Regions from separate parts of the Microbaculum marinisediminis genome, predicted to be linked through region 3. Evidence: predicted binding sites of a transcription regulator. Region 3 holds the regulator's gene; each other region holds the start of a gene.
The links. Region 3 encodes LexA, which represses DNA repair genes until DNA is damaged. Its sites were predicted from a motif close to TGTTCNNNNTGTGTTCNG; they were not measured.

Region 1: the regulator LexA is predicted to act here: its motif matches at 1,738-1,755, upstream of MUB46_RS03005 (DNA recombination protein RmuC).
Region 2: the regulator LexA is predicted to act here: its motif matches at 2,397-2,414, upstream of MUB46_RS19485 (single-stranded DNA-binding protein).

The regions. Positions count from the first base shown of each region.
Region 1 covers NZ_JALIDZ010000001.1:595,956-601,361, forward strand. Annotated here, with positions in the region: gene MUB46_RS03000 (DUF805 domain-containing protein) at 33-440, shown strand; gene MUB46_RS03005 (DNA recombination protein RmuC) at 508-1,704, opposite strand; gene def (peptide deformylase) at 1,819-2,397, shown strand; gene fmt (methionyl-tRNA formyltransferase) at 2,444-3,370, shown strand; gene MUB46_RS03020 (GNAT family N-acetyltransferase) at 3,400-3,924, shown strand; gene MUB46_RS03025 (NAD(P)/FAD-dependent oxidoreductase) at 3,939-5,240, opposite strand; gene MUB46_RS03030 (AmpG family muropeptide MFS transporter) at 5,341-5,406, opposite strand, start outside.
Region 2 covers NZ_JALIDZ010000010.1:40,328-45,733, reverse strand. Annotated here, with positions in the region: gene MUB46_RS19495 (efflux RND transporter permease subunit) at 1-547, opposite strand, end outside; gene MUB46_RS19490 (efflux RND transporter periplasmic adaptor subunit) at 544-1,572, opposite strand; gene MUB46_RS19485 (single-stranded DNA-binding protein) at 1,761-2,246, opposite strand; gene MUB46_RS19480 (GNAT family N-acetyltransferase) at 2,458-2,997, shown strand; gene uvrA (excinuclease ABC subunit UvrA) at 3,004-5,406, shown strand, end outside.
Region 3 covers NZ_JALIDZ010000012.1:20,677-26,082, forward strand. Annotated here, with positions in the region: gene MUB46_RS21055 (molybdopterin molybdotransferase MoeA) at 1-15, shown strand, start outside; gene MUB46_RS21060 (sulfotransferase family 2 domain-containing protein) at 37-858, opposite strand; gene lexA (transcriptional repressor LexA) at 1,116-1,835, shown strand; gene MUB46_RS21070 (ComEC/Rec2 family competence protein) at 1,867-4,014, opposite strand; gene gltX (glutamate--tRNA ligase) at 4,179-5,406, shown strand, end outside.

The DNA of each region.
Region 1 (5,406 bases), on a different contig from region 3:
GGTCGACTGTCGGTCGCGCGGAGAGGAATCCTTTGGCGAACAATCCCCAGATCCAGGGCCCCCGGAGTGCCGAACAAGAGGCGGGGCGCGAGGCGTTCGCGTGGCTGTTCTTCGGATTCAACGGCCGCATCGGCCGCGAAGCCTACTGGCTCGCGATCGGGCTTTTGTGGAGCGTGCTGTTCGTCACCATCAGCCTGCTCGTGTCCGCCGTCGGCCAGGAGGCGGCCGCCGGGCCGACCCTCATGCTGGGCCTCGCCTCGCTGTGGCTGGAGATGGCGATCCTGGTGAAGCGCCAGCACGACCGGGGCCTGCCCTGGTTCTGGTGCCTGCTCGCCTTCGTTCCGGTCGTCGGGATGATCTGGGTGGTGGCGGCCGGGGTGATCCCCGGTGACGAGGGGCCGAACGCCTTCGGCGACCGCGCCGATACTCCGCCGGCCTGAGCCCTCGCCAATCTGAATACCCGGTGCCCTGAACTGCCGGCGTCCTGAAGTCCCGGCCTTCCGGCGGTCACTCGCCGGCGAGAAGACGCGGGCCGGGCGGCGCCTTGTCCTCCACCGACGCCCCGCCATTGTCCTCTTCCAGGTCGAGCTGGCCGATCTTCTCGCCGCGCTTGATGATCTTGTCGGTCGAGGTGAGGATCTGCTCGATGTCGCGACCGGCCTGGCCGTGATGCTGCTGCAGCTTCGACACCCGCTCCTGCAGGCGGCGCACGTCTTCCGACAGCATCGTCACCTCCTTGTGGATCAGGTGGGCCTGCTCGCGCATGCGCGCGTCGCGCAGGATCGACTGCATCACCTGGATCGACAGCATCAGCATCGACGGGCCGACGACGATGATGCGGGCGCGGTGGGCCTTCTGGACGACGTCCTCGAAATGCTCGTGCAGGTCGGCGTAGATCGATTCCGAGGGCACGAACATGATCGCCAGGTCCTGGGTCTCGCCCGGGATGAAATAGCGCTCGCGGATATCGGTGACGTGCTTGAGGAAATCGGTGCGCAGGCGCTGCGCAGCGATCTTGCGGGCGTCCTCGACCTCCGCCTCCCGGAACGCGCCGAACGCCTCCAGGGGAAACTTCGCGTCGATGACCAGCACGGCCTCGGTATTGGGAAAACGGACGATGCAGTCCGGACGCCGGTTGTTCGACAGCGTCCACTGGAACTCGTAGGCGCCGGCCGGCAGGCCGTCGCGGACGATCGCTTCCATCCGGCCCTGGCCGAAGGCGCCGCGGGTCTGCTTGTTGGCGAGGATCTGGTTGAGGCCGACCACCTCCTTCGACAACTCGGTGATGTTCTTCTGCGCCCGGTCGATGACGGCGAGCCGCTCGTTCAGCTTCGACAGGCTGTCATGGGTGGCCCGCGTCTGGGTCTCCACCGACTGGCCGAGCCGCTGGCCGAACTTGTCGAGGCGCTCGTTGAGGCCGCGCGCCAGATCGGCATGGCGGGTCCCGAACACCTCGGCCATGGTCTGCATGCGGCCGGTCAGCTCGGCCTGGGTGCGGCTCATGTCCGCCTGGGCGCGGACCATCTCGGTGAGCTGGCGCTCGGCCTCCTCGCGGCGGCGCACTTCCTCGGCATCCGGGCGCCGCGACCGGAAGACGCCGATCAGGATCAGCAACAGGACCACGAAAAACAGCGCGGCGCCGGCGAGAGCGCCCTCGCCGACGGTGAACAGGCGACCCGAGATTTCGACAAGCGGCTGATCCATGCCACCAAGTCTAGTCGATTCTTCTCGCATTGCGAGATCAAAACGCGAACATTCCCCGGCGCGCGGCCAATGCGCCGCGTTGACCCGGGCCGGGCTTTCTCCTATCTGAGCGCCATGACAATTCGCGACATCGTCTACATTCCCGATCCCGTCCTGCGCCAGGTCTGCGAGCCCGTCCCGGCGGTGGACGACGACGTGCGCGCCCTCCTGGACGACATGCTGGCCACCATGTACGAGGCGCCGGGCATCGGGCTCGCCGCCTGTCAGGTCGGCGTCCTGAAGCGCATCGTCGTCATCGACGTGTCGAAGGAAGACGATCCGAAGGCGCCGATCTGCCTCGTCAATCCGGAAATCACCTGGACCTCGGAGGAGACCTCGACCTACGAGGAGGGCTGCCTGTCGATCCCCGACTATTACGAGGAGGTCGAGCGGCCGGCCGCCTGCACCGTCCGGTTCCTCGACCGCGACGGCAAGGAGCAGGAGCTTTCGTGCGAGGGGCTGCTGGCGACCTGCGTGCAGCACGAGGTCGATCACCTAAACGGCGTCCTGTTCATCGATCACATCTCCAAGCTGAAGCGCGACCGGGTGGTCAAGAAGTTCACCAAGGCCGCCAGGCGCGGCGAGATGCCCGAGTTCAAGCGCCGCCGCGCCGCCGAACCCGCCGGGGACAGCGAGCAGCCGGCGGCCGAATGAGCCCCGGGCGCGACCGTCCCGCCCCGCGACCAGGACACGACCTGCCGTGACACTTCGCCTCGTTTTCATGGGAACGCCGGATTTCGCGGTGCCGACGCTGACCGAGATCGTCGGCGCGGGCCACGAGGTCGTCGCCGTCTACTCGCAGCCGCCGCGGCCGGCCGGGCGCGGGATGGCCGAGCGCAAGAGCCCCGTTCATGCGGCGGCGGACCGGTTCGGCCTGCCGGTTCTGACCCCGAAGACCCTGAAAGACGAAACGGCCCAGGCCGCCTTCGCCGCGCACGGCGCCGACGCGGCGGTGGTCGTCGCCTACGGGCTGATCCTGCCGAAAGCCGTCCTCGAGGCGCCGGCGCAGGGCTGCTTCAACCTGCATGCATCGCTATTGCCGCGCTGGCGCGGCGCCGCCCCGATCCAGCGGGCGATCATGGCCGGCGACCGCGAGACCGGCGTCGCCGTCATGCGCATGGCCGAGGGGCTCGATACCGGCCCCGTCTGCATGGAGGAACGGCTCGCGATCGGACCCGACATGACCGCCGGCGAGCTGCACGACCGGCTGGCTCTGATCGGCGCGGGGCTGATGGTGCGCGCGCTCGCCGCGCTGTCGCGCGACAGCCTGGACTGCCGCGACCAGCCGGAAGACGGCGTCACCTATGCCAGCAAGATCGACAAGGCCGAGGCCCGCATCGACTGGGCGCGCCCGTCCCAAGCCGTCCACGACCAAATCCGCGGCCTGTCGCCGTTTCCCGGAGCCTGGTTCGACCTGGCCGGGGAGCGCGTGAAGGTGCTCCGCTCGCAGAGCATGGATCGCGATGGCCCCGAGGCCCCCGGCACGCTCGTAGACGAGGGCGGGATCGTCGCCTGCGCGGACGGTGCGATCCGGCTCGTCGATATCCAGCGGCCCGGCCGCCAACAGATGAGCTATGCGGAATTCGCACGGGGCGCCCGGCTGAAAAAGGGTATACTGTTCGGGTAAGCTGGCTAACCGCCCAATGAAAGACGAACATGTCTTCAGACAAAAATGTGGATGGCGTAACCATCCGCCAGGAAGCACCCGCCGACGTCTCCGCAATCCGCTGCGTCATATCCGCCGCCTTCGACAGCGAGCTTGAAGCCAAGCTGATCGACAAGCTGCGCAAGGACGGCGACCTCGTCCTGTCCCTCGTGGCGGAAAAGGACGGCAAGATCGTCGGCTATGCCGGCTTCTCGCGGCTGAGGATCGAAGGCAGCGACAACCGCGCGACCGCGCTCGCGCCGGTCGCCGTGGCCCGTTGCTACCAGCGCCGCGGCGTCGGCACGGCACTGGTGCGCGACGGCATCGGCCGGCTCGAGGAGGCGGGCGAGGATCTCGTCTTCGTGCTCGGCGACCCGCCCTACTACAAGCGCTTCGGCTTCGATTCGCGGATCGCCAGCCACTACTGCGCGCAGTGGTCGGGCCCGGCCTTCATGGCGCTGGCGCTCGAACCCGGCGGCCAGGCGACGCACCGCCCGCAGGTGGTCTACCCCGCGGCGTTCGAGGCGTTCGGCTGACCTAGCGGCCGGATCTACGCCCGCCGGGCGTCGTCGCAAAGGTCGCGGACGCGGTACAGGGCGTGCGCGACCGGCAGGAACCACGGCCGGCCGAAATGCCAGAACCGGGTCGAGAACTCGGTCTTCATGAAGGCGGTTTCCGCCTCGGCGCGGCCGAGCATCGCCAGCGCGACCTTGTTGCCGAGATAGGGCGCCATCGCGTTGCCGCTTCCCGAGAACCCCATCGCATGCCAGTGCCCGTCGATCCTGCCGATATGCGGCAGGAAGCCGAAGGTGAAGCCGAGCCGGCCGTTCCAGCTGTGGGTGATCCCGACCGGCTCCAGCGCCGGGAAGATCTCCCGCATCAGCCCCCTGATGACCGACGTCGCGGTGTCCTGCGAGACCTGGTGCATGGCCGCGCGGGCGCCGAAGACGAGCCGTTTGCCGTCCGGGGACAGGCGGTAGTAGCAATGCCGGTTGCGGGTCTCCACCACCATGCGGCGGCCCGGCATGAGCGACCGGATCAGATCCTCGGGCAGCGCCTCGGTCGCCGCGATATAGCTCGAGACCGGAATGATGCGCCGCATCAGCGGGCGGAAGCGACGGCGGGTGTAGCCGTTGGTCGCCATCAGCACCGCATCGGCCTGCACGTCGCCACGCGTCGTCGACACGCGGTGCCCGGTTCGCGACGGCGCGACGCCACGCACCAGCGTCGGCGCGGAAACCACAACGCCTGCCCGGCGGGCGGCGTTCAGGAGCCCGGCATGATACTTGCCGGGATGCAGCCCGCCGTGATCGGGCAGCAGCAGGCCGCCGGCATAGAAATCGGAGCCGATCTCGCGGCGCTGATCGGCCCTGGGGACCATCTCGGCGTTGATCGGAACGATTGTCCTGAGCCGCTCGATGGTCCGGGCGGTCTCGTCGTAGACGTCGGGGCTGCGCTGGCCGCTGAAGCGGCCGTGGACATGAAAGTCGCAGTCGATCGCCTCGTCCCGGATGAGCCGCTTCACGAAGTCGAGCGAGTCGACATGGGCTTCGCGCAGCAGGGAATGGGCCGTCTCGGTGCCGTAGCGGGCGACGAGCTGGTCGATCGAAAGCCGGTGGCCGCCGCCGACCATGCCGCCGTTGCGGGTGCTGGCGCCGTAGCCCGGCGCCTCGGAATCGACCAGAAGGACCGAGGCCCCGTTCCTGGCAAGCGTCAGCGCCGCGGTCGTGCCGGTGAGCCCGGCACCGACCACCACGACATCCACCTGCCCCGGCACTGCGGCGTCCGCCTCGGCTTGCGGCGCGGCGGGCGGGGCATCCTCCCACCAGTACGGATCGGGCTTCGGCGCCATCACGCCCCTCCTCGACGGTCGTCGGCGATCCTATCGGAAAAAACCGTGACAGGCGGCATCCTGCGCCGCCTTGACCTTGGTCACGTCGAAGTGGCGGGCGCTACCCTGCCGGAAGTGGCGCCGGGGCCGGCTTCGGCTTGTCGAAATGGCCGCGCAGCTGCAGCCA
Region 2 (5,406 bases), on a different contig from region 3:
TCAGGCCGACATCCTCGACCTTGGCGAGTTCGACCAGCAGGTCGCGGGCGATGTAGTACAGGCCGTTGTCGGTCCAGCGATCGGCCGCGTCCGGCTTGGGTGCCAGGGTGACGACCACGATGGCCACGTCGTCGATGCCGCGACCGACGATCAGCGGCTCGGGAATGCCGATGGGGATGCGGTCCATATTGGCGCGCACCTTTTCGTGCACGCGCAGGATGGCGTCATCGGGATCGGTGCCGACGAAGAAACGGGCGGTGACAGTGACGCGGTCGTCCTGGGTCTGGGAATAGACGTGCTCGACGCCGTTGATGCCCTTGACGATGGTCTCGAGCGGCTCGGTGACGAGCTTGACGGCATCATCGGCCTGCAGACCGTCGGCGGAGACGTGAATGTCGACCAGCGGAACGCTGATCTGCGGTTCTTCCTCGCGCGGCAGCGAGACCAGCGCAACCAGGCCGAGCGCCAGCGCGGAGATCAGCAGCAGCGGCGTCAGCGGCGAAGAAATGAAGGCCCGCGTCAGCGAGCCGGAGATGCCGGGCTTCATGGGCGCACCAGACGGTCGCCGGCCTTAAGGCCGCCGAGCACCTCGACCATCGGCTCGCCGTCGGCGACTGTCTGCCCGAGCTGTACCACCACGTCGAGCGGCGTCCCGTCGGGCGCGGAGACCCGGACGTAGTCGAGGCCGTATCGCTTGAAGACAAAGCTCTGTGGGATGACGTAGGTGTCGCGTTCGCCCGCCGCGATCCGCACCAGGGCGCGCTCGCCGACGAAATAGCCGCCGAGCCCCGAGACTTCGGCATCGGCGACGACGCTGCCAGCTTCCAGGCGCGGATAGACGGTGACGATTTTGCCCTTCCCCACGGCACCGCCGGCCTCGCCCATCCCGCGCTTGCCGATCAGGATCTCGTCGCCGAGCTCGATATGGCGGGCGTGGCGCTCCGGAACCTTGAGACGGAGGATATAGCGGTCCGACGCGATTTCGGCGATGGCCTCGCCGGGGAGAACGACGGTACCGATGGTCACGGGGACGGCCAGGACCCGGCCGGCGCCGGGCGCCTCGACCGCGCCTTCGGCGATCTGCTGCTCTGCGATCAGCTTTTCGGCCTGCGCGGTCTGGAGCTGGTTGCGGGCGACGTCGGCGGCGGTCTGCAGCTGGTCGAGCCGCGCCTGGGCGACGATTCCGCGCTCCTTCAGTTCCGTGCCGCGCTTGAGCTCGGTCTCGGCGTTGGAGAGCGCCGCCTGCAGGCCGCGAATGCTGGCCTCAAGCCCCTGGATACGGAGCGCCAGCTTGTCGTCGACGATGGTCGCGATCTTCTGGCCGGCGGTCACCGCGTCGCCCTCGCCCACCGTCAATTCGGTGACGGTCCCGCCGATCCGGGCACGGGCGGGCACGACGTCTGCGCTCTGAACCGTCGCGAAGACGGCCTTGAAATCTTCGACCGTTTGCGGCTCGACGACATACTCGCTTTCGGCGGCGCGCAGCAGCGACGACGGCATGGCCAGGGCGCCCGCCAGGGCCGACGCCAGAAGGAAACTCGAAACTGTGATGGGCTTGCAGCCTAACGTCATGACCATTTCTCCCCGGTCCGCGTCGCAGATATACCTATATATTCAGAAATTGGAATATGAAAAGTGGTGATCGGCGGCGCGCCCCTCAAGGGGCAGACGCGGAGAGATTAACGCAAAAATGCCGCCGGAGTGAACGACTCCGGCGGCATTCGGGCTGAAAGCATGGGTAGATTCGGGGAAATCCGAATCTAGAACGGAATTTCGTCGTCCATATCGCTGGACGGGCCACGGCCGCCGCCGCCCTGCATCGGGCCGCTGGAGCCGAAATCGCCGCCGCCACCCGACGATTCGTAGTCTGATCCGCCGCCACCACCACCGCCGCCGCGGGCGTCGAGCATCGTCAGGGCCGAATTGAAGCCCTGCAGGACGACTTCGGTCGAATAGCGGTCCTGACCCGACTGGTCCTGCCACTTCCGGGTCTGGAGCTGGCCTTCGATATAGACCTTCGAGCCCTTGCGCAGATACTGCTCGGCGATCTTGCAGAGACCTTCGTTGAAGATCACCACGCGATGCCATTCGGTGCGCTCCCGGCGCTCGCCGCTGTTACGGTCCCGCCAGGTCTCGGTCGTGGCGACGCGCAGATTGGCAATCGGACGGCCGTCCTGGGTGCGGCGGATTTCCGGATCGGCGCCGAGATTGCCGACGAGGATGACTTTGTTGACGCTTCCCGACATCACCTGACCTTTCGTTTCGGTTTTCGCCGCAGACACTATCCGCCCGGCCCCGGCCCGTCGCCCCATGCGACGGTTTTCCACAGGTGCTGCGACGGTTGGGCAGGTCCAACGCGGCGCCGCGCTACGTATATCCTGTTGGACGGAACAGCATGTTCCTATATTGTTCTCTTTTCGAACGCAATCCCGCGATTCTCCGGGTTCAAGGCGGCCGATGACCGAAATCCGCACCGAAAGACTGGTATTGCGTCCCTATCGCGCCGACGAAGCCGACCTGCTCGGCCTTCTGCTGCGCGACCGGCGGGTCGTGTTCTGGCAGACCGAACGTGTCACAGAGCGCGATGTCGCGGGCGTCCTGACGCGCAGCCTCGCGCTACGCCCGCGCGGGCTCGGCTGGTTCGCCGCCTTCCGGCACGACGACGGACGGTTCGTCGGCAACGCGATCCTGCAGCCGCTCGACGGCACCGAGGAAATCGAGATCGGCTATCACCTCGTTCCCGAGGCCTGGGGCAAGGGTTATGCGCGCGAGGCGGCGGCCGCCGTTCTCGACTACGGGTTCCAGGCGCTGAGGCTGCCGCGCATCGTCGCGGTGGTGCTGCCTGAGAACGCGCGCTCCCAAAGGGTTCTTGAACGGCTCGGCCTGCCCTATATTGAGGACCGGATCCACGCCGGTCACCTCCATCGTTACCACGCCTTGTCGCGCGCCGATTATCTGGCCGGACACGAAAATGTCGCCGAACCGTCGGAGACCTGAGGCACCATGCAGAAGAACATCTCCGTTTCCGGGGCGCGCGAGCACAATCTCAAGAACGTCTCCGTCGATATCCCGCGCGACGAACTGGTGGTGATCACCGGTCTGTCGGGCTCGGGCAAGTCGTCGCTCGCCTTCGACACGATCTATGCCGAGGGCCAGCGCCGCTACGTCGAGAGCCTGTCGGCCTATGCCCGCCAGTTCCTCGAGATGATGCAGAAGCCCGATGTCGACCACATCGAGGGCCTGTCGCCGGCGATCTCGATCGAGCAGAAGACGACCTCGCGCAATCCGCGCTCGACGGTCGGCACCGTCACCGAGATCTACGACTACCTGCGCCTCCTGTTCGCCCGCGTCGGCATTCCCTATTCGCCGGCGACCGGCCTGCCGATCGAAAGCCAGACGGTCAGCCAGATGGTCGACCGTGTGCTGGCGCTTCCCGAGGGCACCCGGCTCTACCTGCTGGCGCCGATCGTGCGCGGCCGCAAGGGCGAGTACCGCAAGGAACTCGCCGAATTGATGAAGCGCGGCTTCCAGCGGGTGAAGATCGACGGCGCCTTCCACGAGATCGCCGAGGCGCCGGCGCTCGACAAGAAGTTCAAGCACGACATCGACGTGGTCGTGGACCGCATCGTGGTGCGCGAGGACATGGCCTCGCGGCTGGCGGATTCGTTCGAGACCGCGCTGCAGCTCGCCGAGGGGCTGGCGGTCGCGGAGTTCGCCGACGAGACGGACGACAAGGGCGAGGCCAGGCGGCTGATCTTCTCCGAGAAGTTCGCCTGCCCGGTTTCCGGGTTCACCATCGCGGAGATCGAGCCGCGGCTGTTCTCGTTCAACAGCCCGCACGGCGCCTGCCCGGTCTGCGACGGCCTCGGCTCCGAGATGCGGGTCGATCCCGACATGGTGATCCCCGACCCGTCGCTGACCCTGAAGGCAGGGGCGGTCGGGCCCTGGGCGCGGTCGTCGTCGCCCTACTACCTGCAAACGCTGGAGGCGCTCGGCCGGCACTACAAGTTCAAGATGACCGTGCCGTGGGAAAAGCTTCCCAAGACGGCGCAGGACGCGATCCTGTACGGGTCGGGCGACGAGGAGATCAAGTTCACCTACGATGACGGCCTGCGCGCCTACGACACCAAGAAGAGCTTCGAGGGCGTGATCCCCAATCTCGAGCGGCGCTGGCGGGAGACGGAATCGTCCTGGTCGCGCGAGGAAATCGAGAAATTCATGGGTCAGACGCCCTGTTCGACCTGTGACGGCAACCGGCTGAAGCCGGAAGCGCTGGCAGTGAAGATCGCCGGCCTGCACATCGGCGACGTCGTCGCCATGTCGATCCGCAAGGCGAATGGCTGGTTCGAGACGCTGCCCGAGCACCTGAGCGAGAAGCAGAACGAGATCGCCACGCGCATCCTCAAGGAGATCCGCGAGCGCCTCGCCTTCCTCAACGATGTCGGCCTCGACTATCTGACGCTGTCCCGCTCCTCGGGAACGCTGTCGGGTGGGGAGAGCCAGCGCATCCGCCTCGCCTCGCAGATCGGCTCGGGCCTGACCGGCGTGCTCTATGTGCTCGACGAACCGTCGATCGGCCTGCACCAGCGCGACAACGAGCGTCTTCTCGGCACGCTGCGCCACCTGCGCGACCTCGGCAACACGGTGATCGTCGTCGAGCACGACGAGGATGCGATCCGTTCGGCCGACTACGTCATCGATGTCGGTCCCGGCGCCGGCGTGCACGGCGGCGAGATCGTCGCGAAGGGCACGCCGGAAGAGATCATGGCCAATCCGGCGAGCCTGACCGGAAAGTACCTGACCGGCTTCGAGCAGATCGAGGTGCCGGCGGAACGGCGCGAGATCTCCGGGCACCGGCGCATCCGGGTCGTCGGCGCGCGCGAGAACAACCTGAAGAACGTCACCGCCGAGATTCCGCTGGGCACCTTCTCCTGCGTCACCGGCGTCTCCGGCGGCGGCAAGTCGTCGCTCCTGATCGACACGCTCTACAAGGCGATCGCCCGGCGGCTGAACAATGCGCGCGAGCATCCCGGCGCGCACGACCGCATCGACGGCCTGGAGCATATCGACAAGATCATCGAGATCGACCAGTCGCCGATCGGCCGCACGCCGCGCTCGAACCCGGCCACCTATACCGGCGCGTTCACGCCGATCCGCGAGTGGTTCGCCGGGCTACCGGAAGCCAAGGCGCGCGGCTACGCGCCGGGCCGCTTCTCGTTCAACGTCAAGGGCGGGCGCTGCGAGGCCTGCCAGGGCGACGGCCTCATCAAGATCGAGATGCACTTCCTGCCCGACGTCTACGTGACCTGCGACGTCTGCAAGGGCCGGCGCTACAACCGCGAGACCCTTGAGGTGCTGTTCAAGGGCAAGTCGATCGCCGACGTGCTCGACATGACCGTCGACGAG
Region 3 (5,406 bases):
CTGATGGATTTCTGAGGGCGGCCCTCGCGCGGCGCATCAGCGCCGGACGAGATGCTTCCGGCAATAGTCGTAAATCCGGTATTCCTGGCGCCAGAACGTCTTCAGGTTGTCGATGGCCTTTTCCGAAAGGGCCGGTCCTTTCGAAGGCGCCTGATGCTCGGTCTGAAAGGCCTCGGCGATCTGCTCGCGCGACAAGCCGGCGGGCTCAAGCAGACGGAAGACGTCGTCGTTCAGGTGCTCCAGCTCGGCGACGCAGTAGATCCTGTCGGCTGCCTCCTTCAACGGGGCAACGCCGCCGAGATGGAACGCATAGCCGCGCCGCAGATGCCCGATAGCCTGCATGGCGAATTCCGCGGCCGAACGCATCCGTTCGTCGTCGGTGACGAGCGCCTCGGCGAGATCGTTGGCGGTGGGGAAGTAGGAGAAGGCGACGGCCTCGTCCGTGCTCCAGGTGTGGTGATGCGCCGGCCGGCCGCTGCGAAGGCGACTGTTGAAACCGGACACGAAACGGGTCGACGGCTCGCGAATGACGAATCCGACCTTGCAGGACGGCGATTCTTCGAGAACCCGCTGCAGCGTGATCCGATGGCCGACTTTCTTGATCTTGATGTCCTGCCCGTCCTTCCGGAACTTCCTCAGGAACCGGCCGATCGACGTTCCACCCGTCTTGCCGATATGGAGGAGAACATAGTCCTCGAGAATGAGCGACTTCTTGCTCTTATTCGGTTTCCGTTTGGACTTTGATCCGAATGCACGCGGGATGACCATCCCCAATGCCCTTTCATGATATTTCTTTGCGACTGCCCGCGGCGACATAAGCTCGACCGACGTGATCTGGCGGCTGGTGGGTATGGTCATCCGACCGGTTCGCCGGTATCCCTAGCCGGATCGGTCGAGGCTTACAATCGCGATGAACGACCGCGTGCCGCGACCCGCCAGGCCGGATGGTGGCCCCTCGCCGACCCGCACGATCCCGGAGCAGCGCGCCCCCGTGCCCACACTGCGTCCATGCGATATTTGCCATTGCCGAACACAACAAGAACATGTATGTTTGTTCTTGATTTGTACACAATCCGGCGCCCAAAGACGGGCGGAAGCGGCAACGGGAGCGCGCAATGCTCACGCGGAAACAGCATGAATTGCTGATGTTCATCCATGAACGTCTCAAGGAATCGGGCGTGCCCCCGTCCTTCGATGAGATGAAGGAAGCGCTGGACTTGCGCTCGAAGTCGGGCATCCATCGACTGATCACGGCGCTCGAGGAGCGCGGCTTCATCCGACGCCTGCCGCATCGCGCCCGCGCGCTCGAAATCGTCCGGCTGCCCGAGTCGGTGGCGCCGGGGCTAGCCGCGCGCGGCCGCGGATTCGCGCCGAGCGTCATCGAGGGAAGTCTCGGCAAGACACCGCCGCCACCCCCGCCGGAGCCGGTAGAGACCGAGGCCGCCAACTCGAACGCGGTGGCCGTCCCGGTCATGGGCCGCATCGCCGCGGGCACGCCGATCTCGGCGATCCAGAACCACAGCCATTCGATCCAGGTGCCGGTCGAGCTTCTGTCGAAGGGCGAACATTTCGCCCTGGAGGTGCGCGGCGACTCGATGGTCGACGCTGGCATCCTCGACGGCGACACGGTCCTGATCCGCAAGACGGATGCCGCCGACACCGGCGACATCGTGGTGGCGCTGATCGACGACGAGGAAGCGACGTTGAAGCGCCTGCGCCGCAAGGGCGCGTCGATCGCCCTGGAAGCGGCCAACCCGGCCTACGAGACACGGATCTTCGGTCCGGATCGGGTTGCCATTCAGGGCCGGCTGGTCGGCCTCATCCGCCAGTACTGACGACGCCTGCCGGGCTCAGCAGCTCGGGGGCTTAGGGTCCCCGGCGCGTCCAGGGACGATCGCCGGACCGGTCCGCCGCCGTCTCGATGGCAATGCCGTTGGCCGTCTTCGTGAGCGTGATCGCGCCGGACCGCGCGGCATCCTGCGGACCGATCACGATGGCGTCGTCCCTGCACCACTGAGGCGGCGAGATCGGTGTGACGACGACGTCCGCCCAGGCGCAATCCTCCGCGAACGCCACCGGATCGCTCACGTAGGAAACACGCAGACGACCATTGTCGGCGACGCAGGCCCACGTATCGCAGGCCGCCCGTCGTCGCGGGGTCCCCTCGGGCACGAGTCCGGCGCTGCGCAGCCAAACCTCCACCTCGTAGTCCGATCCGGGCTTTGGCAGGAACGCCAGCGCGCCGTCCTGCATTCTCAGCGCCGCCATCCGTAGGTCCCGCGCGACGAAGAGGTCCGGCGGGTCGGAGACCGCACTCAAGACGACGCCGGCCGCAATGAACGGCACCCCCAGGAGGCGCACGCCCGTGCGCCAAAGCAACAGCCAGAGCCCGCCGGAAATCGTCAGGAGCAACGCGGCCACGGGCACCTGCGAGACCATGCGCACCGCCCCCTCCCAGCCGGCGACCGCCCTCGCCACGGCGAGAACGCCCTCGATCCCCAGCCCCATCGGGACAAGCGCGAGGCCTTCCAGGCCGAAGGGCATGAGCAGCACCGCGGCAAGCGCGGACGGCATGACCAGCACGCTGACGAGCGGCATCGCGGCGACATTGGCGATCAACCCGTAGACCGCCACGCGGTTGAAGTGATAGGCGGCGAACGGCCCCGTCGCCAGCCCGGCTATCAGCGCGGTGAACACGAGCCCGAGCACCGCCCGGACGAGAAAGCGGACCGGCGGCGCCATCGCGCTTTCACTCCGCGAAAGCGACCACCACCGCAACGCCTCGTAGGCCGAGACCAGGGCGACGGTCGCGGCGAACGACATCTGGAAGCTCGCCGTCACCAAGGCTTCGGGCGTCAGCACGAGCACGATCGATGCGGCGATCGCGACGTTGCGCAGGGTGATCGCCGGCCGGTCGAGCAGCACGGCAACCAGCATGATCGCCGCCATGATGAAGGCGCGCTGCGTCGCGATCGAGGCGCCCGAGAGCACCAGGTAGCCGAGCCCGCCGATCAGGGCGATCGCCGCCGCCCACTTCTTGATCGGCCGGGTCAACGCGAGACTAGGCGATAGCGCCAGACAGGCACGGGTGAACCAGAACAGCGTGCCGACGACGAGCATCATGTGCAGGCCCGAGATCGCCAGGATGTGCGCCAGGCCGGAGGCGCGCAGCGCGTCCTCGTCGGCGTCCGGTATAGCGCCACGCTCGCCCGTCACGAGCGCGGCCGCGATCGCGCCGACGGAGCCGGGCAGCGACTGCCGGATTCGCGCCGCGATGTAAAGGCGCGTCCGCTCGATCGCGGTCCCGAGCCGCACTGGCAGTCCGACATCCCGCGCGGTCTGGACCGGTTTCGGCGCGCTGGTCAGGAACCCGACGCCGCCGATGCCGGCGAACCAGGCCCGCCGGGCGTAATCGAAGCCGCCCGGCACCGCGGCGTCCGGCGGCGGCAACAGCATCGCGTCAAATCGCACCGCCTGTCCTGGCGTCGGCACCGACCAGCTGCCGCGCATCCACAGCGACAGCAGGGTCGGCAGCTCCGCAGCGGCATCGCGGCCGATCCGCTCCGGCGCCACCGTGAGCCGTGCCGCGCCGTCCTCCCTGAGGTCGACCCCGATGATCCGCCCGGTCACCGGAACCGGATATCCGGTCTCGGACACGACCGGCGCGGCGACCCAGCGGCTGCGAAGCCCCGCGTCCAACATGCCCAGCGACGCCAGGAACAGGCCGATGAACGCGATGCCCCCGAGCCGGCCCGGGCCGCAGCGGACAGCGACGATCCCGGTGACGACGCACAGGACCAGCACCGCCGCGAGCACAGGTTCCCGCGGCAGCGCGAAATAGGCCGCGATGCCGGCGCCGAAAGCGACGGGACCCCAGAGGAACAATCGCTCGCGCTCGCTGTCGGCGATCCTTCGGACCGAAACGCGGCGCGACAGGCGGCTCGACAGGCCGAGCAGCGGCGCCGGCAACGCCGGCCATCGCCGCGCCGCCGCGGAGCGCGATCTGCCGATCAAGGACGCGTCGTCGGACACCGCAGTCCCCCTGGGGCCGCGCCGAAGGTTTGGGCGCGACCGTTGCCCACACCGCTTCTATCTGCGCCGGCCGCCGTGCTACACAACGCCCAGCCTACACCGCACCATCCATACTAGACCGCACGAGAAACCGGCCGCCACCTGTCATGTCCAAACCTGAGATCGTCACCCGCTTCGCCCCCTCGCCGACCGGCTTCCTGCATATCGGCGGCGCACGCACCGCCCTGTTCAACTGGCTCTATGCCCGCGGACGCGGCGGCAAGATGCTGCTGAGGATCGAGGATACCGATCGCGCGCGCTCGACCGACGAGGCGATCGCCGCGATCGTCGACGGCCTGAAGTGGCTGGGCCTGGATTGGGATGGCGAGGCGATCTCGCAATACGCCCGCGCCGAGCGGCATCGCGAGGTGGTCGAGGACCTGTTGGCCCGGGGCAAGGCCTACCGGTGCTACGCGACACCCGAGGAACTCGCCGAGATGCGCGAGACGGCGCGCGCAGAGGGCCGCCCGCCACGCTACGACGGCCGCTGGCGCGACCGCGATCCCTCGGAGGCGCCCCAGGGCGTCAAGCCGGCGATCCGCCTCAAGGCGCCGACGGAGGGCGAGACCGTGGTCGACGACCACGTCCAGGGGCGCGTCGTGTGGCAGAACAAGGATCTGGACGACCTGATTCTGCTGCGGTCCGACGGCAACCCAACCTATATGCTCGCCGTCGTCGTCGACGACCACGACACGGGCGTCACCCACGTCATCCGCGGCGACGATCACCTGACCAACGCCGCCCGCCAGACACAGATCTATCAGGCACTCGGTTGGGCCGTGCCGGAGATGGCGCATATCCCTCTGATTCACGGGCCGGACGGCGCGAAGCTGTCGAAGCGCCACGGTGCGCTCGGCGTCGATGCCTACCGCGCCATGGGCTATCTGCCGCAGGCGATGCGCAACTATCTGGTTCGCCTGGGCTGGAGCCATGGCGACGACGAGGTGATGTCGAGCGAACAGATGCTCGAATGGTTCGATCTCGACGCCATCGGCAAGTCTGCCGCCCGCTTCGATTTCGCCAAGCTGGAGAATCTGAACGGCATCTACATGCGGCAGACGCCCGATGCGGAGCTGTATGACGCGCTGATGGAGAACCTGCCCTATCTGCCCGAGGGGCCGGCGTACGAATCCCGGCTCGACGCGGTAAAGTCGGACCGAATCCGACAGGCGATGCCGGGCCTGAAGGAACGCGCGAAGAATCTCGCAGAACTCCTTGAAAGCACGAAATTTCTTGTCGAGGACCGCCCATTGTCTCTGGACCAGAAGGCCGCCAAGATACTCGACGACGGCGCACGAGAGACCCTGAGCGCAGTCCTGCCTGTCCTTGAAGCCG